One region of the Brevundimonas sp. Leaf168 genome, then DNA from elsewhere that is predicted to be linked to it. Evidence: predicted binding sites of a transcription regulator. Region 1 holds the regulator's gene; the other holds the start of a gene.

What was found. Region 1 encodes HrcA, which represses chaperone genes, less so after heat shock. Its sites were predicted from a motif close to GTTAGCANTCNNNNNNNNNGANTGCTAAC; they were not measured.
Region 2: a site for HrcA is predicted at 4,681-4,709, ahead of groES (co-chaperone GroES). Genes of this name have one in related genera too.

The regions. Positions count from the first base shown of each region.
Region 1 covers NZ_LMOY01000008.1:25,507-37,475, reverse strand. Annotated here, with positions in the region: gene ASF81_RS07465 (phosphomannomutase/phosphoglucomutase) at 1-1,345, shown strand, start outside; gene ASF81_RS07460 (hypothetical protein) at 1,415-1,675, shown strand; gene ASF81_RS07455 (Crp/Fnr family transcriptional regulator) at 1,675-2,418, shown strand; gene ASF81_RS07450 (Crp/Fnr family transcriptional regulator) at 2,471-3,139, shown strand; gene glmS (glutamine--fructose-6-phosphate transaminase (isomerizing)) at 3,100-4,914, opposite strand; gene glmM (phosphoglucosamine mutase) at 5,080-6,426, shown strand; gene ASF81_RS07435 (hypothetical protein) at 6,423-6,884, opposite strand; gene rph (ribonuclease PH) at 6,949-7,674, opposite strand; gene hrcA (heat-inducible transcriptional repressor HrcA) at 7,740-8,834, shown strand; gene grpE (nucleotide exchange factor GrpE) at 8,879-9,466, shown strand; gene ASF81_RS07415 (S8 family peptidase) at 9,491-11,533, opposite strand; gene ASF81_RS07410 (dienelactone hydrolase family protein) at 11,825-11,969, opposite strand, start outside.
Region 2 covers NZ_LMOY01000011.1:52,370-64,338, reverse strand. Annotated here, with positions in the region: gene ASF81_RS11890 (hydroxymethylglutaryl-CoA lyase) at 1-19, opposite strand, end outside; gene ASF81_RS11885 (glycosyltransferase family 39 protein) at 19-1,713, opposite strand; gene ASF81_RS11880 (glycosyltransferase family 2 protein) at 1,790-2,518, shown strand; gene groL (chaperonin GroEL) at 2,621-4,267, opposite strand; gene groES (co-chaperone GroES) at 4,321-4,608, opposite strand; gene ASF81_RS11865 (hypothetical protein) at 4,907-5,329, shown strand; gene pgi (glucose-6-phosphate isomerase) at 5,390-6,997, opposite strand; gene ASF81_RS11855 (hypothetical protein) at 7,097-7,573, shown strand; gene recQ (DNA helicase RecQ) at 7,580-9,421, opposite strand; gene ASF81_RS11845 (complex I NDUFA9 subunit family protein) at 9,543-10,520, opposite strand; gene ASF81_RS11840 (DUF488 family protein) at 10,636-11,067, shown strand; gene ASF81_RS11835 (M1 family metallopeptidase) at 11,070-11,969, opposite strand, start outside.

The DNA of each region.
Region 1 (11,969 bases):
CACCTATGTCCACGAGATCGGCGTCGCGCCGAAGATCGTCACCGGCCATGACTTCCGCGGGTACAGCCTCAGCGTCAAACAGGCCCTGATCCTGGGGCTGCTGGAAGGCGGGATGGAGGTGCTGGACGTCGGTCTGGCCTTGTCGCCCATGGCCTATTTCGGCCAGTTTGAACTGGATGCGCCGTGCGTCGCCATGGTCACCGCCAGCCACAACGAGAATGGCTGGACCGGGGTGAAAATGGGGGCCAACAAGCCCCTGACCTTCGGCCCCGACGAGATGGGGCGCCTGAAAGAAATCGTCCTCAACGGCGAGGGCGTGGCCCGCCTCGGCGGCAAGCTGGTGCGCGTCGATGACTTCCGCGAAACCTATGTCGCCGACGTGGCCTCCAAGGTGCAGATCAAGCGACCGCTGAAGGTCGTCTGTGCCTGCGGCAACGGCACAGCCGGCGCCTTCGCCCCCGACGCCCTGCGCCGGATGGGCGTCGAGGTGATCGAGATGGACACCGACCTCGACTACACCTTCCCGAAATACAATCCGAACCCGGAAGATCACGCCATGCTGGTGCAGATGGCCCAGCGGGTGCGAGAAACGGGGGCCGATCTGGCCCTGGGCTTCGACGGCGACGGCGACCGTTGCGGCGTTGTGGACGACACGGGAGAGGAGATCTTCGCCGACAAGATCGGCCTGATGCTGGCCCGGGACCTGTCCAAGGTCTATCCGGACAGCACATTTGTCGTCGATGTGAAGTCGACCGGCCTCTACAAGACCGACGAGGTGCTCAAGGCGAACGGCGCCGAGGTCGTCTATTGGAAGACGGGCCACTCCTACATCAAGCGCAAGACCGCCGAACTGGGCGCCTTGGCTGGGTTCGAGAAGTCGGGCCACTTCTTCATGGCCGGCGATCTGGGCCACGGCTACGACGACGGTCTGGTTGCGGCCGGAGCTGTGCTGGCCATGCTGGATCGCAATCCAGGTAAAAAGCTCAGCGAACTGAAGTCGGCCCTTCCAGACGCCTGGACCAGTCTGACCATGTCGCCGCATTGCGATGACGAGCTGAAGTACGGCGTGCTGGAGCGGATCGTGAAGGAATACTCCGACCTGGCCGCAGCGGGCGACGAAATCCTGGGCCGCAAGATCGTCGAGGCTATCACCGTCAACGGCGTTCGTGTGCACCTGGAAGACGGCTCATGGGTCTTGGTCCGCGCCTCGTCCAACAAACCGGAGCTGGTTGTGGTGGTCGAGAGCATGCGGTCCGAAGACGACATGCGCGATCTGTTCCGCAAGGAGATCAAGCCGCGCCTGGCCGCCTATCCTGAAATCGGCTCCTTCAATCAGGAAATCTGAAAGATCACAGCGGACTGAACCAATCGCGCCCGTGACCGCTTCCCTCTCGGCTGAGGCTAGGAGGGAAGATTGCCGCGCTACTTTTTCCATACCCAGAACGGAGATTGCATCCGCGACGATCAGGGCGAGGAACTGAGGAGCATTGACGCGGCGCGCGAGGAAGCCGTCGCCGTGCTGGGCGAAATCCTTCGCTACCGGGGCGCATCGTTCTGGACGACCCGCGCCTTCAGCGTCATCGTCACGGACACCGAGGGTCGAACGGTCGTCAGCGTCACGGCCTCCGCATCCGATCAGGCGCCCGAGGGCTGGACATTGACGGGGGACGCGTGATGACCAAGGCTAGCAGCGCCTCAAAGATTACCACGCTGGTCGATAAGCTGTCGCTCCGGGACCGGCTCAATCCCGAAGAAATAGAGGCGTTACGCGCTGTCCTCGATGCGCCCAAAACCGTCTCCGCCGGATCCGATATCGTGCGCGAGCACACCCGCCCGCTGCACAGCACCCTTCTGATTTCGGGCTTTTCCGCGCGTTACTCCACGCTGGAGGACGGGTCGCGTCAGATCACGGAAATCAATGTGTCCGGCGACTTCATCGACCTGCACAGCCTGTTGATGAAGCAGATGGATCACGGCGTCGTCGCCCTAACCGACTGCGTGATCGCAGAGGCGCCGCACAGCGGCTTGATCGACATCACCGAGCGACATCCACACCTGGGCCGACTGCTTTGGCTGGACACCATCATCGACGCCGCCATCCATCGACAGTGGCTGGTGGCCATGGGCCGGCGCAGCGGTCTGGGCCATCTAGCGCATCTGGTGTGCGAGCTTTACCTGCGGCTCCAAGCCGTCGGCCAGACGGGTGATCTGTCATTCGATCTTCCGCTGACGCAAACGACGCTGGGTGACGCGCTCGGCCTTTCGACTGTCCATGTCAGCCGTCTGATTTCCGAGCTCCGCAACGAGGGCGTCGTCGCATGGACGGGCGGACGGATTGATATCCTCGACTGGCGTCGTCTGGCCGAAATCGCCGAATTCGACCCCACCTATCTGCGCCTGCAATCCGAGCCCGTCTGATCGCTTAACGCATGTTATCGCACCGAACGGCGATCGGCCGTCTAGACGGGGCATGTCTCAGTCAAACCTCGCGCACGCTCTGTTGTCTGCCCTTGCAGTTCAGGGCCTGGACGAAGGCGATGCATTCTTCGCCGAGGCTGGCGCACGAAGCTCAACCACACAGAATGGCGAAGCTGTCGTCACGCTGATTTTGTCAGGCGTCCTGGCGCGTATCGGGCTCTACGGCGCGCTGTCGCATGGGCTGGCGTCCAGCGACGACGTGATCAACTTCGACGCTGTATTGGGCGGGGGTGGGCCAGAGTCCGCCGTTTGGTTGACGGCCGGACGATACCTGACCGTCTCCGCTCGCAAGCTGGCGCAAAAGATCGATCGCGACAGTCTGGTCGAGATGGCGTTGATTGATCTTCGCCGTCGCAACATCGCCCTTCAGGCTGAGCTTTCGCGCCACGCCACATTAAAAGTCAGCCAGCGCCTGGCCGCCCTATTGCTCGACGTTCACGACCGAGAGGGAGGCGACGTACTCGCCTTGCGTCAAACCGAGCTGTCGTATCTGATGGCCGTGCGGCGCGCCAGCATATCGACCGCCTGCACCGAACTGTGCGCCGCCGGCGCCGTGCGGCTGCGGCGCGGCGCGATCCAAATCATCGATGCGAACGCCCTGCGCCGGATGACGGACGCGGCCTATTCGACCGTGACGGACTTGGCCAGGTTGCGGGGCTGATCCACGTCGGTGCCCTTCTGAACGGCGGTGTAATAGGCCAGCAGCTGCACCGGCACGGCATAGACCAGGGGCGCGATCAGCGGGTGGCAGTCGGGGGCGTGGATGCGGCGAATGCCGGCGCCGTGCGGATCGGGGGCCTTTTCCGGCGCGATCATGATGACCGGGCCGCCCCGCGCGGCGACCTCCTGCAGGTTGGACGCGGTCTTTTCGAACACATCGTCGAGCGGAGCCAGGGCGATGGTCGGGGTCTCTTCGTCGATCAGGGCGATGGGGCCGTGTTTCAACTCTCCGGCGGCATAGCCCTCGGCGTGGATATAGCTGATCTCCTTCAGCTTCAGCGCGCCTTCCATCGCCAGCGGGAACATGGCGCCCCGGCCCAGGAAAAGGACATCGTCGGCCTTTGACAGGTCATGAGTCACGGCGCGGATGCTGTCGCCCATCGTCAGGGCCTCGGCGATCAGGCGCGGGCTTTCGAACAGAGCCTTGACCAGCTCGGCCTCGGTCGCAGCATCGATCCGGCCGCGCGCCACGCCCGCCGCCACGGCCAGGGCTAGGATAGCCGCGACCTGGGCGGTGAAGGCCTTGGTCGAGGCGACGCCGATCTCAGGCCCAGCATGGGTGGGCCACAGCACGGCGGCTTCGCGCGCCATCGAGGAAGAGTGAACATTGACGACGGCGGCGGTCTGCAACCCTTGCGCCTTGCACCAGGTCAGGCTGGCCAGGGTGTCGGCCGTCTCGCCCGACTGGCTGACGGCGACCGCCAGCGTCTTGGGCGACACGGCAGGCGAGCGATAGCGGAACTCGGACGCGATCTCGACGTCGCAGGGCAGGCCGGCCAGCTTCTCGAACGCATAACGGCCGATCTGACCAGCGTAGAAGGCGGTGCCGCAGGCGACGATCTGGATGCGGTCGATGGCGGCGAAATCGACGGGATTGGTCTTGGCCTTGCCCGTCACCAGGTCGAGATATTCCGACAGGGTGTGCTGGACGCTGTCGGGCTGTTCATGGATTTCCTTCTCCATGAAGTGGCGATACTCGCCCTTTTCGACCATGGCCGATGAGGCCGAGACTTGGACGATGGCGCGTTCGACTGGCTTGCCCGCCACGTCGAACATCTGGGCGCCGGCCTTGGTCACGGCGACGTAATCGCCCTCTTCCAGATAGGAAATCTTCTGCGTGAACGGACCGACGGCCAGCGCGTCCGAGCCCAGATACATTTCGTCCTCGCCCCAGCCGACCACCAAGGGGCTGCCGCGTCGCGCGCCCAGGATCAAGTCGTCCGTCCCGTCGATCAGCACCGCCAGCGCATAGGCGCCGGTCAGGCGATCCAGAGTGGTCTTGAACGCCTCCAGCGGCGCGCGACCCGTATTCAATTCGGCGTCCAGCAGGTGGGCGATGACCTCGGTGTCGGTCTGGCTTTCGAAGACATGGCCTTCGGCGGCAAGCTCGGCCTTCAGCTCGGCGAAGTTCTCGATGATGCCGTTGTGGACCAGGGTGACGCGCCCAGCCTTGTGCGGGTGGGCGTTCTCGGTCGTGGGCGCGCCGTGGGTCGCCCAGCGGGTATGGCCGATGCCGACCGTCGCCGTAATCGGATCCTCGGCCAGGACGGCCTCAAGATTGCGGATCTTGCCCTTGGCGCGGCGGCGCTCGACCGAGCCGTCCACCACGGCGGCGACGCCGGCGGAATCATAGCCGCGGTACTCCAGCCGTTTCAGGCTGTCGATCAGCCGGGGAACAACTGGCCCGTTGCCAGTGATGCCGATGATGCCACACATGCCAGAGACCCCGCAGAAACGTAGTGGATTGAGCACGCCGCTTTGCACTGGCGGCGATCCGGGGCTAAGCCACACATCAAGCCCCTCCGGCCGTCTATGCAATCTTAAGGCGGGCCGCATCAAAAAAGGGGTTTCGGAACGTTACCCGAAACAAAGGACCAGGCCTTGGGCGACAGAAAATACTTCGGCACCGACGGCATTCGCGGACGCGCCAACACCTATCCGATGACAGCCGAGGTCGCGCTTCGCGTCGGTTTGGCCGCCGGGAAACTGTTCCGCACCGACGACGATCGGCGCCATCTGGTGGTGATCGGCAAGGATACGCGTCTGTCCGGCTATACGATCGAGCCGGCCCTTGTCGCCGGGTTTGCTTCGGTCGGAATGGACGTGCGCACCTTCGGGCCCGTGCCGACGCCGGGCGTGGCCATGCTGACCCGCTCGATGCGCGCCGATTTGGGCGTGATGATCTCGGCCTCGCACAACGATTATGCCGATAACGGGATCAAGCTGTTCGGCCCGGACGGCTACAAGCTGTCGGACGAGATCGAGCTGAAGATCGAAGCGATGATGGATCAGGGCCTGGACCAGGGCTTGGCGCCGTCGAACAAGCTGGGCCGGGTCAAACGCATCGACGACGCCCAGGCCCGCTACATCGAGATCGCCAAACAGGCCTTCCCCAAGCGGCTGACGCTACAGGGGCTGCGTATCGCCGTCGATTGCGCCAACGGCGCCGGCTATAAGGTCGCGCCGACCACCCTTTTCGAACTGGGCGCTGAAGTCTTCCCCGTGGGCGTGACCCCGAACGGCACCAACATCAACGCCGAGTGCGGCTCGACCCATCCGGCGACCCTGGCCGATGCGGTCAAACGCTACCGCGCCGATATCGGCATCGCCCTGGACGGCGACGCTGATCGACTGATCATCTGCGACGAGACGGGTCGGGTGGTGGACGGCGATCAGATCATGGCCCTGGTCGGGCTGGATTGGGCCAGGCGTGGCCTGCTGACCGGCGGCGGCGTCGTCGCCACCGTCATGTCCAACCTGGGGCTGGAGCGCAAACTGAAGTCCGAGGGGCTAACGCTTGAGCGGACCAAGGTCGGCGACCGCTATGTGATGGAGCGGATGCGCGAGGGCGGTTTCAACATCGGCGGCGAGCAGTCGGGCCACATCATCCTGCACGACCACGCCACCACCGGCGACGGCCTGATGGCGGCGCTGCAGGTCCTGGCCGTCCTGGTCGAATCCGGCAAGCCGATGAGCGAATTGGCCCGTCAGTTCAATCCCGTGCCGCAAAAGCTGGAAAACGTCCGCTTCACCGCCGACAAGCCGCTGGAGACCGACGCGGTCAAGGCCGCCATCGCCGAGGCGGAAGCGGCGCTGAACGGTCAGGGGCGGCTGCTGGTGCGTCCGTCAGGCACGGAAAAACTGATCCGCGTCATGGCCGAGGGCGACGACGAGGCGCTGGTGAGGCGCGTGGTGGCCGATGTGGCGGGCGCGGTGCGCTCAGCCTAGGGTTTGCACGCCGCCGGCGGATCGCCGTCGCGCGCCCACAGCTTGCAGGACCGGTCGATCTCCCCCTGGATGAGGTCGCAAGGATTGGCGGCGTTGCAGGGCGGGCGGGTCGCCGGGCTGACCTGGATGCAGCGCTCGACCAACCGGGCCGAGGCGGCGGCGCCGATGGCGTCGCGGCAGGGGACCTCGCTGACCGGCACCGGCTGAGCGGGCATGTCCGGTCCTTCGGGAATGCTGGCCTCGACGTCCCCGGCCGGTTTGGTCGCTTCCTTCTCCGCAGCCGCCGGCTTGGCGGGCGGGGCAGGCGGCGGAGCGTCCGGCGCCAGTGGAACCGCGTCGATGACATTGCTGCTTGCCGCCGTGTCTCCGGACGCAGGCTGATCGGCTGGATCAGCGCGCTGACATCCGGCCATCAACACAACGCAGGCGGCCATCGAAAGCCAGGGGGATCGACGCATCGACTTGTCTCCGGTCAGGACTGACCGGACGAGGATGCCCGTCCGCGCCCCGAGGTGAAACCCCCTATCGCTTCACCGCCGCCAAGGCCGCCTTCTGCAGGGTGAACAGTTCGGTGCAGCCGATCTCGGCCAGCGAGAAGAGCCGGTCGAATTCGGCGCGCGAGAAGCCGCGCTTCTCGCCCGTGGCCTGGACCTCGACGATCTGGCCCGAGCCGGTCAGGACAAAGTTCGAATCCGCCTCGGCGTCGGAATCCTCTTCGTAATCCAGGTCCAGCACCGGCACGCCGTCGCAGACGCCGCACGACACGGCCGCCACCTGATCCGTGATCGGGTCGGCTTTCAGCACGCCCTCGTCGCGCAGATAGTTCAGGGCCAGGCTCATGGCGACCCAGGCGCCGGTGATCGACGCTGTACGCGTGCCGCCGTCGGCCTGGATGACGTCGCAGTCGATCAGCACCTGACGTTCGCCGAGCGCCTTCAGGTCCACCACGGCGCGCAGGGAGCGGCCGATCAATCGCTGAATCTCTTGCGTGCGGCCCGACTGTTTTCCGGCGGCGGCTTCACGACGCCCGCGCGTGTGGGTGGCGCGGGGCAGCATGCCGTATTCAGCGGTCACCCATCCCTGACCCGAATTGCGCATCCAGCCCGGCACCTTGTCCTCGATCGAGGCGGTCACCAGCACCTTGGTGTTGCCGAAGCTGATCAAGCACGAGCCCTCAGCATAACGGTTGACGCCGGTCTCGATGGTCACGGGACGCAGTTGATCGTCGGTGCGTTGCGAATGGCGCATGGGAGGGATCCTGGAAGTCTGACCTTGGAAGCTGTGGCGGCGGTGCTTATCCTGAAACCGTGAGCCTGTATGCCCCGAAAAACCCGCCGTTCGACGCCGGCCAGTCCCTTGCGGGTCTGGCGGGGCTGGATGCGCGGGCGCGCGACATCTTTCGTCGCATCGTGGAAAGCTATCTGGAGACAGGCGAGCCGGTCGGGTCGCGGACCCTGTCGTTGGGCGGTATCGCCCTGTCGCCTGCCTCGATCCGCAACACCATGCAGGATCTGACCCTCGCGGGCCTGCTGGCGGCGCCCCACACCTCGGCCGGGCGCATCCCGACCCATGCGGGCCTGCGCCTGTTCGTCGACGGCCTGCTGGAGGTCGGCGACCTGACCAAGGAAGAACGTCGCGAGATCGACGGGCGGCTCGCCGGGCGCGGCCGGAACTTCGAGTCCGCCTTGGACGAAGCCTCGAACCTGCTGTCCGGCCTGGCCGGCGGCGCCGGCGTTGTCTCCAGCCCGGTCCGTGATTCCGGCGTCAAACATGTCGAGTTTGTCGCCCTGGGCGGCGATCAGGCCCTGGCGGTCATCGTCGCTGACGACGGCACAGTCGAAAACCGCATCATGACCCTGTCGGCCGGCGTCACGCCTTCGACCTTGGTCGAGGCCTCCAACTTCCTGAACGCCCGCCTGCGCGGCCGCCCCTTCGCCGACGCCAAGCGGGAGATGACCCAGGAGCTGGAAATCGCACGGCGTGAACTGGACCAGACCGCCGCCCGCCTGGTCGAGGACGGATTCGCTGCGTGGTCCGGCGGCCAGGATCGCGAGCGGGCCCTGATCGTGCGGGGTCGCGCCAACCTGCTTCAGGACCGGGAAGGCCTGGCCGATCTGGAGCGGGTCCGCGTCCTGTTCGATGATCTGGAGCAGAAGGAACAGCTAATCGGCCTGCTGGACGGCGTCGATGCGGCCCAAGGCGTGCGCATTTTCATCGGCGCGGAGACACGGTTGTTTTCACTTTCGGGTTCCGCCGTGATCGCGGCGCCCTATATGAGCGGCCGACAACGGGTTCTGGGCGCAATCGGCGTCATAGGCCCCGCAAGACTGAACTACGCCCGTGTCATTCCGTTGGTGGACTATACCGCCCGGGTGCTGGGCCGGATGCTGGACGGGAACGACAAGTGAGCGACAAGCCCCTTAACGACGAACTGAACGCCGTGGACGCCGACATGGCCGAAACCAACGCCGAACACGGCCTGGACGCCCATCCGTCAGACGATCTGGCGCCGCTGGACGCGGTGATCGCCGAACGTGACGAATGGAAGGACCGCGCCCTGCGCGTCGCCGCCGAGATGGAGAATCTGAAGCGCCGTTCGGAGACGCAGCAGAACGACGCCCGCGCCTTCGCCATCCAGCGCTTCGCCAAGGACCTGTTGGGCGTCGCCGACAATCTGGAGCGCGCCCTGATGGCGGCGCCCAAGGACGCCGAGGGCGCCACGGCCGGTCTGGTGACCGGGCTGGAACTGACGCAGAAGGCCCTGCTGCAAGCCTTTGACGCCAACGGCCTGAAGCGCGTCGCGCCCCAGGCCGGCGAGGCCTTCAACCCGCATCTGCACCAGGCGATGATGGAACAGCCGTCCGAGACCGTGCCCGGCGGATCGGTGATCCAGACCATGCAGTCCGGTTTTGAACTGTTCGGCCGCACCGTGCGCCCCGCAATGGTCGTCGTCGCCGCCAAGGGATCCGGCGCCCAGGCTCCCAACCCCTATGGCGCCGCCCCCGCCGCCGACGGTCAGGCCTTCGACGGCAAGGCCTGATCCGCGGTCTCTAGGCGGCGTCGGTCAGAACTGACGCCGCCAGGCTCCGATCAAGGCGAACTCCGGCGGCGCGTCTGCAACATGGCGCGGCTCGCGGCTTGCGACCGCTTGCAGCGTCATGCTGGATCCGTCCCACAGCCGACGTTCGCCACCGAGGATGAAGTCGATCTGGCGGCCGCTGGGCGTCGCCGAGAAGCTGCGGCGCGAATAGGTCAGCGGATCGAAATATTCGATAGGCACATCGGCCAGCAGCGCTGAGAAGGTGCCGCTTTCGATCCGCAACGGCTGCGACAGGGTAAAGCTGATCCGGTCGCAGATCATAGAACAGCCCGTCAGCAGGCCCAGCCGCCAATTCGAACTGATCGCCGCCTGATCCATCGACAGGAACCGGCCCTCGATCCGGGTCGACCCCATCCCCGCCTCGCCGATCAGGCGCAGGCCCGGCCGCAGGGTCCAGTCGCCGCCCAGCGCATAGAAGCTGGTTCGTGACGGCAGGGCGAAGTCGGACCCGCCCGGCAAGAAGGCGCCCAAGGGTCCGAGACGTTCATCCAGGGCGCCGACGCTGAACGACAGACCGCCCTCCGCTCCGCGCCATCCGATCGCCGCGCGACTATAGGTCGAGGCGTCCTGCTCGACACGACGCAGCGGCATCCGGCGGTCGCCGCCTCCGCTTTCGCCCGAGACCGTCACCGCGCCGAAGCGCAGCGCGCCCCGCACGGCGTGGTCGGCCTGGGCCAGGGCGGCGAAACCGTCGCCCGCCGCGCCGTTGAACGGCGATGTCGCCCCGCCTTTTCCTTGCCAGACCGAGAAATTCATCCGACCCGTGGCGACGTCAAACATCGCCTCCTGACGCGGCTCGTCCCCCATCCAGGGCGCATCATAGAGATCATGACGAGGCGCGATCGGCTCGGGTCGGGCGCTGGGTTGCGCCGCAATCAGGTTCAACCGACCGCCGCCCGGCAGGGCCAGGGTGGTTGTCGCCGTGGTGTTCTGCTCGAACGGCGCCGCCTGATAGGAACGGCTTGGGGCAGTCGGATAGGCGCCGCCCAGTTGGACGGCGAACATCCGATCGTAGGCGTCGTACAGCACCGTGTTTAGCGCCGTTTGGCGACCGAAAGCGTCCCCGAACGCCGCGCCGACGAAGCTGCCCGGTTCGCTCATGCTGACAATGGAACTCCCGTCAGCCATCGGCGTCGAGGTCGTTCCGACCGGTCTGAACGCGCCGGCCATGTCCAGCAGGCCGCGCCCATAGACGATGTCCGTGCCGGGATCGCCGGCGTCGCGTGCGGTCGTCAGCAAGATATCCAGAGCCGCACGCGCCGACAGATTGGGGAAGGCCTGCATCAGCAAAGCGAGCGCGCCGGAGACATGCGGAGCCGAGAAGGATGTGCCGTTGACGCGCCAACACGACGTGCCCTCGCACCCTGTGATCACATCCTCGCCCGGCGCTGAAATATACCCGGCCGCCGTATCCCCTGCCCGGTTCGAGAAGCTGGACATCACATCGGTCGCGCCGTGCGATCCGACCGCGATGACGCTGCCGGCGAACCGGGGATCGATGGCATAACGCGCGGGCCAGCCCGGATTGGCATTTCCGTCATTGCCCGACGAAGCCACGATTACGGCGCCCGAGTTGACCGCGCGCAGCAGCGCCGCCTCGAACGCCGAGCCCAGCCGCCCATCGCCGCCCAACGACATGTTGATAATTTTGACGCCATTGGCGACGGCGTAGTCCAGCGCGCGTACAAGATCCGAACTGCTGAAACAGACGTCCGTATTCTTGTCCGTGCAGTCAGAGATATCGGTGCGGATCGACAGGATGGTCGAATTGTACGCCACCCCGATCGTACCGAACCCGTTGAAGTTCGAGGCGATCACGCCCGACACGCGCGTGCCGTGGCTGCTTGACGCCACATAGGGCGTATTGCGCCCCACGACGACGTCCGTCGAGGCGCTGGAGATACGCCCCTCCAACTCGGGCAAGGTATTGGCGATGCCGGAGTCGACGACGGCGACGGTGACGCCGGCTCCGGTCGCCCCGGCCTGCCAAGCGGATTGGACCTTGATATTTGCCAGGCCGTAGTTCCGCAGATACTCGCTCGACGTGACCGAGGGAGGCGGCGGCGGCGGAGGCGGTGGTGGGGGCGGAGGTGGGGGAGGCGGCGGGGGTGGCGGGGGCGGAGGAACGGGGGGCGTGATCGTGCCGCCGCCGCCACCGCCGCCACCACCTCCGCACCCTGCGAGAGGCAGAAACAGCAGACCGATACCCAGGACGATCACCCCACGAAGCCGCAATCCGTTCACGCCCTACCCTCCCATACTCGGGCTGCTCCCCGCAGCCTTGGCGCCAGTAACGCCCTAATTCTTTAACGCTTTATCGAACGTCGCCAGCAGCTTGGACCAGCCGTCCTTGGCGTCTGCTTCCGAGTAGCTTGCGCGGTAGTCGGCGTGGAAGCCGTGCTGGGCGTCGGGATAGACGACGATCTGGCTGCCGGTCTGGCTG
Region 2 (11,969 bases), on a different contig from region 1:
TCTGGATGAAGCGGCCCATCACTCGGCTCCCGCTGCGGCGTTCCCGTTCCCGTTTCCGTTTCGGGGCGGCGGCGCATAGACGGTCAGGCTGACCGGATCGCCCGCCGAATAGTTGTAGCCGTTGACCGTCCCGACCGCGCGACCGGACACGCCCAGACGCGCCGCCGCCGCACGGAAGGCGTCGGCGTCGCGTCCTTCGACGATGGCAGGCCGCCCCTCGGCCAGGGCCTCAGCCGCGCCTTGGGCGTCGGTCAGGTCGGTGTCGCGCCCGGTCAGGAATACGAAGCTGGGTTCATGGAAGCCGGTGATCGCCACCGGCCCCGGCGTGCGGCCCTGACGCGGGTGCAGATCGGCCGCCTCCAGCGCCTTTTCAAGCTGGGGCGCGATGGCCAGGGGCCGCAGTTGGCGGATCGTGCCCGACAGAGCCGCGTGCGCCACGATCCCGAAGGCCAGCGAGGCGACCAGCGCTGCGACCGGCGCGCGGTTCAGCAGAAGGAAGCCCCCCATCGCCCCCGCCGCCAGCGCCATGACCACCGTCAGCGCCGCCCAGGTCTGGGCCGTCGAGGTGCCATAGACGGTCAGTCCATAGACGGTGATGGCGATGATCAGCAGAGCCGCGAACGCGCCCAGCACCGCGCCGGTGATCCGCGAGACCTTGCCGATGGGCTGGGCCAGGGCGGCGGCCGCCAGCAGGGCCAGCGCCCCAAACGTCGGCAGGGTGTAGTGCCACAGCTTGGTCGGGGCCAGTTCGAACATCAGCCAGCCTGGGACCAGCCAGCAGACCAGGAACCGGATCGCCGGCTCGGCGCGTCGGCTCCACCCCGTCGAGACGGCGGCGGGCAACAGCAGGGTCGAAGGGAAGAACAGCAGGGGCGCCAGCAGCAGATACATGCCGGGGAAGCCCGAATGGCTTTCGTGCGCGCCGGCGATCTTGGGCGCCAGGTCCCCGCCGATGGCCTCGCGCCAGAAGCCGCCGTCGGTGGCGATGGTGATGGCGATCGCCCACGGTCCGACCATCAGGGCGACCAGCGGCAAGCCCCAACCCCAGCCGAGGCGATACAGCCATTTGACGTTCCGATCCCAGATCGACAGGGCGATGATCGCCAGGGCCACGACCAAGAACCCGATCGGTCCCTTGATCAGGATCGACAGACCGATCCCGATCCAGAACAGCAGCTTGTGCGGCCGGATCGGTCGTTCGCCCGCCTTCGTCGCCATATAGATGCGCGCCAACGCCGCCATGGCCAGGGTCGTCGCGCCGCACAGCATGGCGTCGGTCTTGGCGATCCCCGCCTCGGTCGACAGCAGGAAGGTCGCCCCCATGATGGCCCCGCCAAAGAAGCCGACCCGCCCGCCCAGCATGGCCGAGCCGGCCCAGGCCACGGCCCAGGCCGCCAGCATGGCGCCCAGCAGGGAGGGGATGCGATAGGGCGCGATTTCGCGGTCCTCGACATCCGAGGTCAGACCCACGGCGAGCGCCTGCATCCAGTAGATGCCGACCGGCTTCTTCCAACGCGGCTCGTCCTGATAGCGGATGTCGACATAGTCGCCGCTTTCCAGCATCTGGGACGTCGCCTGGGCGAACCGGCTCTCGTCGCGATCCAGCGGCGGCAGCAGCAGCAGGCCCGGCAGGCCGGCGATCAGCGTCAGCAGGGCCGCGAGAACCGGCCCGCGCCAGCCGGCGATGCGGCCATCCAGATCGAAAGTCTTCATTCCAGACTCCTTACACGGCGACCACGCCTGCGTCAGCCGTCTCCCCTAAGCTCACGTTATCCTCTATGGAGCGCCGATGACCGTCGAAACGCCCGAAATCTCCGTCGTCGTTCCCGTCCATGACGAGGCGGGCGCCGCCGTGCCCCTGGCGCGCGAGATCGCCGCCGCCTTCGCCGGCCGTTCGTACGAGATGATCTTCGTGGACGATGCGTCCAGGGACGCGACCCTGGCCGAGTTGAAGGCGGCCATGGCCGAACTGCCAGCGCTCCGCGTGCTGGCCCACGGCGCTAACGCGGGCCAGAGCCGGGCGGTTCGAACCGGCGTCCTGGCTGCGCGCGCGCCGGTCGTGGTGACGATGGACGGCGACGGCCAGAACCCGCCGGCCGATGCGCCCCGCCTAGTCGATGCGCTTCTGTCCGCCCCCGGCGACGTGGGCCTGGTCGGCGGCCGTCGCGCCAAACGTCAGGACACCGAGGCCAAGCGCCAGGCCTCCATCTGGGCCAACCGCATCCGCCGCAAACTGTTGGGCGACGACGCCGACGACACCGGCTGTGGACTGAAGGCCTTCCGCCGCGACGTCTTCCTGCGCCTGCCCTACTTCGATCACATCCACCGCTACCTGCCGGCGCTGATGATCCGCGAGGGGTTCAAGAACCAGTATCTCGACGTGGACCACCGCCACCGCGAGGTCGGCCGCTCGAAATACACCAACTGGGGCCGACTGCGGGCGTCGGTCTCGGACCTCTTGGGCGTCATGTGGCTGAAGACGCGGTCCCGCAAGCCAGGCGCGATTTCGGAGTTCTGAGACGGCCCACACCCTCCCTGCTTGGCAGAGAGGATAGGCAAACAAAAAGGGCGGGACCTTGCGGCCCCGCCCTTCTGCATTTCAGCGTCGGTCAGCTTGGACTTAGAAGTCCATGCCGCCCATGCCGCCCATGCCGCCCATGTCGGGGGCCGAGGCGCCGCCCGACTTCTTGGGCGCGTCGGCGACGGCGGCTTCCGTCGTGATCAGGATGCCGGCCACCGAAGCGGCGTCTTGCAGGGCCGTGCGGACGACCTTGGCCGGGTCGATGACGCCCATCTGCACCAGGTCGCCGTACTCTTCGGTCTGGGCGTTGAAGCCGAACGAAGCGTCGCCGTTTTCCAGCACCTTGCCGACCACGATCGAGCCTTCGACGCCGGAGTTTTCGGCGATCTGACGGATCGGAGCCTGCAGGGCGCGACGGATGATCGCGATGCCGGCGTTCTGGTCGGCGTTGTCGCCCTTGACGTCGGCCAGGATCTTGGAGGCCTTCAGCAGAGCAATGCCGCCGCCCGGAACGATGCCTTCGTCAGCCGCGGCGCGCGTGGCGTTCAGGGCGTCGTCGACGCGGTCCTTCTTTTCCTTCACTTCGACTTCGGTCGAACCGCCGACGCGGAGAACCGCGACGCCGCCGGCCAGCTTGGCCAGACGTTCCTGCAGTTTTTCCTTGTCGTAGTCGGAGGTGGTGTCTTCGATCTGGCGCTTGATCTGGGCCACGCGGGCTTCGATCTCGTCCTTGCCGCCGACGCCTTCGACGATGGTGGTGTCGTCCTTGGTGATGGTGACCTTCTTGGCCTTGCCGAGCATGTCGATGGTGACGCTCTCAAGCTTGATGCCCAGGTCTTCGGAGATGACCTGGCCGCCCGTCAGGATGGCGATGTCTTCCAGCATGGCCTTGCGGCGGTCGCCGAAGCCCGGAGCCTTGACGGCGGCGACGCGCAGGCCGCCACGCAGCTTGTTGACGACCAGGGTCGCCAGGGCTTCGCCTTCGATGTCCTCGGCGATGATCAGCAGCGGACGGCCCGACTGCACCACGGCTTCCAGGATCGGCAGCATGGCTTGCAGCGAGGTCAGCTTCTTCTCGAACAGCAGGATGAGCGGCTCTTCGAGTTGGGCCTCCATCTTGTCGGCGTTGGTGATGAAGTAGGGCGACAGGTAGCCGCGGTCGAACTGCATGCCTTCGACGACGTCGACGGTGGTGTCGGCGGTCTTGGCTTCCTCGACGGTGATGACGCCTTCGTTGCCGACCTTGGCCATCGCCTGAGCGATCAGCTCACCGATTTCCGAGTCGCCGTTGGCCGAGATGGTGCCGACCTGGGCGATTTCCGAGTTGTTGGAGACCGGCTTGGAGTTCGACTTGATCTCTTCCAGCACCAGGCCGACGGCCTTGTCGATGCCGCGCTTCAGATCCATCGGGTTCATGCCGGCGGCGACGGCCTTCAGGCCCTCTTGCACGATGGCTTGAGCCAGAACGGTTGCGGTGGTGGTGCCGTCGCCCGCCTTGTCGTTCGTTTTCGAAGCGACTTCGCGGATCATCTGGGCGCCCATGTTCTCGAAGGCGTCTTCCAGCTCGATCTCTTTGGCGACCGACACGCCGTCCTTGGTCGAGCGCGGAGCGCCGAAGGACTTCTGGATCACGACGTTGCGGCCCTTGGGACCCAGCGTCACCTTGACGGCGTTGGCAAGCACGTTGACGCCGCGCAGCATCTTGTCGCGCGCGTCGGTGTTGAAGTGTACGATTTTAGCGGCCATGCGGGCAGCTCCTATCTATGTGGATTGATTGAAGAACGTCGGACGTCGGGTGCTTAGGACAGCACGCCCAGGACGTCGGATTCCTTCATGATGATCAGGTCTTCGCCGTCGATCTTCACTTCCGTGCCCGACCATTTGCCGAACAGGATGCGGTCGCCGGCCTTCAGCTCCAGAGCATTGACCTTGCCGGTGTCGTCGCGGGCGCCAGGGCCGACGGAGACGACTTCGCCTTCCTGCGGCTTTTCCTTGGCGGTGTCGGGGATGATGATGCCACCCTTGGTCTTGGATTCTTCTTCAACGCGCTTGACCAGCACGCGGTCGCCGAGCGGACGGAACGCCATCGGACTTCTCCCTGTAAAACCCCCGGATCGGGGCGTTTTTGAAACGGTGTGCGGCGCTCTCGCGATCGCCGTTTTGGCAGCCGACCAGAGAGAGTGCTAACGCGAGCGGGAGTTAGGCAGAGGCAGGGTCATCGTCAAGCGGCGGCGATGGATCGCCGCACGAATTCTCTGTGACAAATGAACCGAAAATGAATGCCGACCTCCGGGGTCGTTCAAACTGGCAGCGATAGAAAGGCCTCAACGCTGGATGCCTTCCCGTCCCGGAAACGCAGATCGGCAAGCCAAGAAGGAGACCAAAATGTCCAAGCTGCTGAAGATCACTGCGGTCGCCGCCGCTCCCGTCGTGGCCCTGAGCCTGATGGCCGCTCCGGCTTCCGCCCAATCGCGCGATCGCGACAACACCGGCCGTAACGCCCTGATCGGCGCCGCCGTGGGCGGTCTGGCCGGCGCCATCTATGGCAACGGCGACGGCAGCTACATCGCGGGCGGTGCGCTTGCCGGTGCGGCGCTGGGCGCGGTGGCCTCCAACCGCGGCTCGGGCTGCGAATATTATCGCGGCGGCCAATGCTACCGTAACCAAGGCCATTGGGAGCGCGAGCACGGCATCGACCGCAGCCGCTCGGGCTACGACTACCGCTACGACGGCCGCCGTTACGACTCGCGCTATGACCGCCGCGACTATCGCAACAATCGCGACTACCGCTACGACCGCCGCTGGTAAGCGTTTGACAGTTTAGATGACTGGAAGGGTCCGTCCGGCAAGGACGGGCCCTTTTTCGCGTCAGCCCATCAGGCGGCGCATCAGGGCCGCCGTGGACGGATCCAGGTCCGCCAAGGGGCCGCCCGCGTCCACGTCCTTCAGGATCGCCTTGGCCAGGACCTTGCCCAGTTCGACGCCCCACTGGTCGAAGCTGTTGATGTCCCAGATCACGCCCTCGACGAAGGTCTTGTGCTCATAGAGGGCCAGCAGCGCGCCCAGGGTCTCGGGCGTCAGCCGCTCCATGACGATGGCCGTCGACGGACGGTTGCCGGTGAAGGTGCGGTGGGACGCCAGGCGCGTCGCCTCCTCCTCCGACAACCCTTGCGCCAGCCCTTCGCCCTTGGCGGCCTCGGTCGTCTTGCCCAGCATCAGGGCCTGGCCCTGAGCGAGCGCATTCGACCAAAGCGGCGACTCCGGCGCGTCCTCATGCGTCCTGGCGACGATCACGAACTCTGCCGGAACGGTCTGCGGCCCTTGGTGGATTTGCTGGAAGAAGGCGTGCTGGCCGTTGGTGCCCGGCTCGCCGAAGACGACGGGGCAGGTCTGACGCGTCACCGGCGTGCCGTCGCGATGCACCCGCTTGCCGTTCGACTCCATCTCCAGCTGCTGCAGGAAGGAGGGCAGGCGACGCAGGGCGTGGGCGTAGGGCGCCACCGTACGCGCCGGCCGGTTCAGGCCATCGACGTTGAACACCTGGGCCAGGGCCAGCAGAACCGGGGCATTCCGCTCCAGCGGCGCCGACACGAAATGGTCGTCCATCGCGGCGGCGCCCGCCAGCATCCTTTCGAACACGTCCCAGCCCAGGGCGATGCCGCACGACAGGCTGACCGCCGACCACAGCGAATAGCGCCCGCCGACCCAGTCCCGGAAGGCGAACGTCCGGCCGCAGCCAAAGGCCGCCGCCTTCTCCGGCGCCGCCGTCACCCCGATGAAGTGTTTCGTCATCCCCTCGGCCGGCAGCGACGCCGCCAGCCAAGCTTTCGCCGCCTCGGCGTTGGCCAAGGTTTCCTGCGTCGTGAAGGTCTTGGACACGACCACCACCAGGGTGGTTTCGGGATTCAGGCCGGTCAGCGCCTCGGCCATGTCGCGCGGATCGATATTGGCGACGAAGCGCAGGTCGATGGCCGGGTCCAGCGGGCGCAGCGCATCCCAGACCACGCGCGGCCCCAGGTCCGACCCGCCGATGCCGACGTGGACGATGGCCTCGAACGTCTTGCCCGTCGCGCCCGCCTCGGCGCCCGACCGTACTGCATCGGCATAGGCCTTCATGTCCACTCGCACGGCGTCCACCTCGGCCGAGACGGGCTCGCCCAAGGCCTTGAAGTCGGCGCCCGGCGCGGCGCGCAGGGCCGGATGCAGGACCGCCCGCCCTTCCGTCAGATTGACGGCCTCGCCGGCGAACAGGGCCGCGCGCCGCTCCTCGACGTCGCTGGCGCGCGCCAGGTCCAGACAGGCGTCGAAGGCGGCCTTGGTCCAGCTCTGTTTCGACAGGTCGAGATAAAGGCCCGCCGCCTCGACCGACATCCGCGCCAGCCGATCAGGATCGGCGGCGAACTGGTCCACGATCCGCGCGGAGGCGGCCTCGGCGGCGGCTTGGTCGAAGGCGGTCCAGGCGGCGTCGCGGGTCATCGTCGTCTCCATCGGGAATGACAGGGTAAACACTCGTTTACGGCTGGGGCGTATTCAGGTTCAACGTCCCAGCGGACGCTGAAACAGGAAGTCACCTCCATGTCCTGCGGCCTTGCTCTCACGATCGCCCTGGCGATGTCCAATCCCTCGGTGGCCCTGGCGGCCGAACAGCCGGCCGCCGCGCCCGGTGCGCCGATCTCGGTGGCGGGCGAGCCGCTGTTCGCCGACATCATCTCGCGCTCGGCCAGCCTGAAGGCCGTGGTCGACGGCTGGGCCGCCGCCAAGGCCGCCGACGACGCCGCCTTCTTCACCAGCCAGGCCTTCACCGGCTTCAAGGCCCAGGCGGAACAGTTGGCAGCTCTGGACATGCAGGGCCACCTGATCCTGAAGGAACGCGGCACCGACGGCGATCTGAAATGCATCCTGCGCGGCATTTCCGAGGACATGCCCAAGAAGGTTCAAGCCGTTCAGGCCGCCGCCAACCCGGCCGAACGCGCCACAGCCCTGTCGGAACTGTCCTATCTGCTGAACGACAACGTCGAAGTCATCACCGCCCCGCCCAAGCCGGAAGTCTGACGGCTTCTAGAGGGCGGCCAGCGCCTCCAGCACGCCCTTGCCGTAGCGATCCAGCTTGGACTGACCGACGCCGGAAATGGCGCCCAGACTGTTCAGGTCGCCCGGCTCGGCGTGGGCGATCTCCAGCAGCGTCCGGTCCTGGAAGATGACATAGGGCGGGACGTGCTGTTCCGAGGCGCGGTCGCGGCGCCAGGCGCGCAAGGCCTCGAACCGGGCGCGCACATCGGCGTCCATCGTCTCCAGCGCCGCATTGCGCCCTTCGCCCGATCGGTCACGACGACGCGGGGCGGTATCCGCCCTCAGCGGCGCGCGACGCACCTCGATCTGGCGCTCGCCGCGATAGACGGCCCGCACCGCCTCGGAATCGCCCAGCCCGACCAGCGGCTTGCCGTCGTTGGGATCCTCGGCCAGCAGACCTTCGAACAGCAGGTGATCGACGATCTCGCGCCAGCTGTTCAGCGAAATCTCGCGCCCGATGCCCCAGGTGGACAGTTGCTGCTCCCACGGCTGCACGTCCTTGGTGCGGGCGGTCAGGTGATCGACGACGCGATTGCGCCCGAACCGGCCGCCCAAGCGCTGCACCGCCGCCAACGCCTTCTGGGCCGGGACGGTCGCATCATAGAGCTGGGGCGGGTCGCCGCAGATGTCGCAGACGCCGCAAGGCTGGGCGTCATGCTCGCCGAAGTATCGCCGCACGGCCTGGGCGCGACAGACGGCGCCGTCCAGCATGGCGAACAGCTGGCGGGTCTTCCTGACCTGAACCGATTTGACCTCCTCGGCCATCGGACGGCTGTCCAGCCGACGTAAGGACCAGGCGATGTCGGACGGCCCATACAGGGTGATGCCCTCGGCCGGCTCGCCGTCGCGCCCGCCCCGGCCGATCTCCTGCCAATAGGCCTCCAGGCTGCCCGGCGGATCGGCGTGAATGACGAAGCGCACGTCGGCCTTGTCGACGCCCATGCCGAAGGCGATCGTGGCGACCATCACGGCGCCCTCCTCGGCCAGGAAGCGTTCCAGCCGGCGGTCGCGCTCTTTCGTATCCATGCCGGCGTGATAGGCGATGGCGTTGGTCCCGGCGTCGCGCAGCGCCTGGGCGACGCGGTCGCAACCGTCGCGGCTGCCGCAATAGACGACGCCCGACTTGCCCCGCCGTTCGCGCACCAGTTCGATGACCCGCGCATCGGTCTTGGCCCGAGACGCGCTCTCCTTGCGCTCGGCCGATAGTTGCAGGTTCGGACGCGCGAAACTGTCGACGAAGACCGTCGCCTCTTCCAGCCGCAGCGAGCGCAGAATGTCGTCGCGCGTGCGGGCGTCGGCGGTCGCCGTCACCGCGATGCGCGGCACATCGGGAAACCGCTCGGCCAGCAGACCCAGGTTTCGATAATCGGGGCGGAAGTCGTGGCCCCATTGCGAAACGCAGTGCGCCTCGTCGATGGCGATCAGGCTGAGCGGCAGTTCCGCCAGCCGATCCATCATGGCGCCCGCCGCCAGGCCTTCGGGCGAGACGTAGAGCAGGTCCAGTTCCCCCGAACGCGCGGCCGCCCAGATGGCCGAACGCTCGTCCAGCGACACGCCGGAATCCAGCCGCGCCGCCGCGACGCCCTGCTGCTTCAACGCCTCGACCTGATCGGTCATCAGGGCGATCAGCGGCGACACCACCAGCCCCAGCCCGGGGCGCAGGATGGCCGGGATCTGATAGCAGACGCTCTTGCCGCCGCCGGTCGGCAGGACCGCCAGCACATCACCGCCCGACAGGATCTGCTCGACCACCTGCCCCTGCAGCCCCCGGAAATCGGCGTGCCCCCACACGCGCGCCAACAACGCCCGCGCATCGTTCAGGTCAGGCATATCGGTCGAGGAAAACTGGGGGCGCGTGGCCGGCATCCTTAAGCTGTGCACTCTTTGTTCCCGAACAGAAGACGCCGCCGGCCGCGAAGGCGACCGGCGGCGGCGTCATAGGGGGAGGGTTTTAGTGGGCGGGCGCTTCGGCGAACTGGCCGCCGACGCGGTAGCGCCACAGATAGGACGGGGCGATCGCCGCCATGCCGGCCGGATGGTCGATGCCCAGATCGCTGAGGCCAAGCGCATCGGCGGCGACCACATTGTCCTTCTCCAGCATCAGCACCTGATCGCGCGTCAGCGGCGGGGTCAGGCCGACGAACCGGCTCAGTTGCAGCAGCGAGCCCAGGGGCTTGGCGACGACGAAGGGCACGGGGACCAGCATCCGGTGGCGGCCCGTCTCGCGACGCACCAGCTCCAGCACTTCCCGGAAGGTGTAGAGGCTCGGCCCGCCCAGTTCATAGGTGCGGCCGGCGGCGTTCGCGCGGGTCACGCCGCGCGCGATGGCCTCGGCGACATCGCCGACATAGACCGGCTGGAACCGGGTCTCGCCGCCGCCGATCAGCGGCAGGGCCGGCGCCATCATCGCCATGGCGGCGAAGCGATTGAGGAAGCTGTCGCCCGCGCCGAACACCAGCGACGGACGCAGGATTACCGCGTCCGGATAGACGGCGCGCACGGCCGCCTCGGCCTGGGCCTTGGTGCGACCATAGGCCGAAGGGCTGGCGGCGTCGGCGCCGATGGCCGAGATCTGGACCAGGCGCTGCACGCCCGCCGCCTTGGCGGCCTCGGCGATGGTCTTGGCCGCCTCGGTATGAACGGCGTCGAAGCCGCGCTTGCCGCCTGCGTCATGCAGGACGCCGACCAGATTGACGACAGCGTCCGCGCCACGCACGGCCTGCGCCACATCCGACGAGTTGGTGATGTCGCAGCGCATGAACTGGATCTGGCCAGGATCGCCCAGCGGCTGGATTTCGATCGCCAGGACCGGGTTGCGCACGGCGACCCGAATGCGCCAGCCGCGACGCGCCAGGGCGCGCACCGCCTGCGACCCGATAAAGCCCGAACCTCCAAAGAGGGTCACGACGCCGGGGGCGAGGTCAGCCATGGGGAAAGCTCCAGTCGAAATCCGTTTCGGCGGGATAGACGATAGGGCGCCGCACCGCAACGCGGGCCTTCACGGTCACGCTGGCGTTCGACGTGCGGCCGCCCATCTGAAGCGGATGAAGCTTTTTACCATTGGCTACGAGGGCGCGACCCAGGCCGACGTCATCGCGCGGCTGAAGACGGCCGGCGTGCAGACCCTGGTCGATGTCCGCGCGGTCGCCGCATCCCGTCGCGCCGGCTTTTCCAAAACGATCCTGGGCGAGAGCCTGAAGGCTGAAGGGATCGACTATGTCCACCTGCGCGGGCTGGGTACGCCCAAGGCCGGACGTGACGCGGCGCGCAAGGGCCGTGTCGACGAGATGCGCGCCATCTTCGCCGATCACCTGGCCGAGCCCCAGGCGCAGATCGAGTACGAGCGACTGAAGGCGCTGGCGGCCGACAAACCCGTCGCCCTGCTGTGCTTCGAGGCCGATCACGCCGGCTGCCACCGGGCCGTCCTGGCGGAACGGCTGTCGGCGGAAACCGGCGTGGCGGTCGTGGACCTCTAGCCTTACTGCCGTCCGACCAGCTGATCGACCGAACCGCTGGTGACCGGGTGATAGAGCGGCCGGGCCTCGGCGTAGATGCGACGCGCATTGCCGCGACCCCAGTCGCCCTCGTTCCACAGGGTCTGGAACAGCGGCAGGACGAACTTGCGACGGCCCTGGCTGGTCAGGAACTTCTCGGCCGTGGCGACCGACGGCTGATACCGATGGGCCAGGGCGATCTGCAGCCAGGCGAAGGTCAGTTCGGCGTTGCCTTCATTCGCCAGGTTCAGCGTGCGCTCCAGATCGGCCAGTTGTGCATTCGTCAGCCAGTCGGCGCCCGTCCGCAGACCCTCGGGACGCCAGCCCAGGAAACGCTGGCGCTGCTGGGTGTTCCAGTCCGCCCACGGAATGGCCGAGGCCGGTCCCTTGTCCTTGAAGAAGGCGACGGCGGCCGCATCCACCGGCTCGAAGGCGTGGGACACCGGCGCCACGGCGTTGGACGGCAGGCCAGGCTGATAGACCCAGGCGTCCATCTGCAGCTGGCTTTCCAGCGCCGCGTCGCCCTTGATCAGGTTGTCGCGGATGTCCTTTAGGAACATGGCCGTGGTCATCGGACGATAGGCGTTGCGGTCGAAATAGCCGCGCAGCCAGGCGTCGAACCGATCCCGTCCGACGGTGCGTTCGATGGTCCGCAGGAATAGGGCGCCCTTCTCGTAGGCGATGTCGTTCATGCCGTCGTCGGGATCGCGGCCCTTCAGGTCCAGGTGCAGGCGGGTGTCCGCCGCCGGCAAGGACTTCAGCGTGTCTTGAAGACTATCCCAGCCCAGCACCTGCTCCTGCATGGCGCGGTCATGGCCATAGACCGACTCCATGATCCGGTTCTCGAAATAGACGGTGAAGCCCTCATTCAGCCAGAAGTCGTT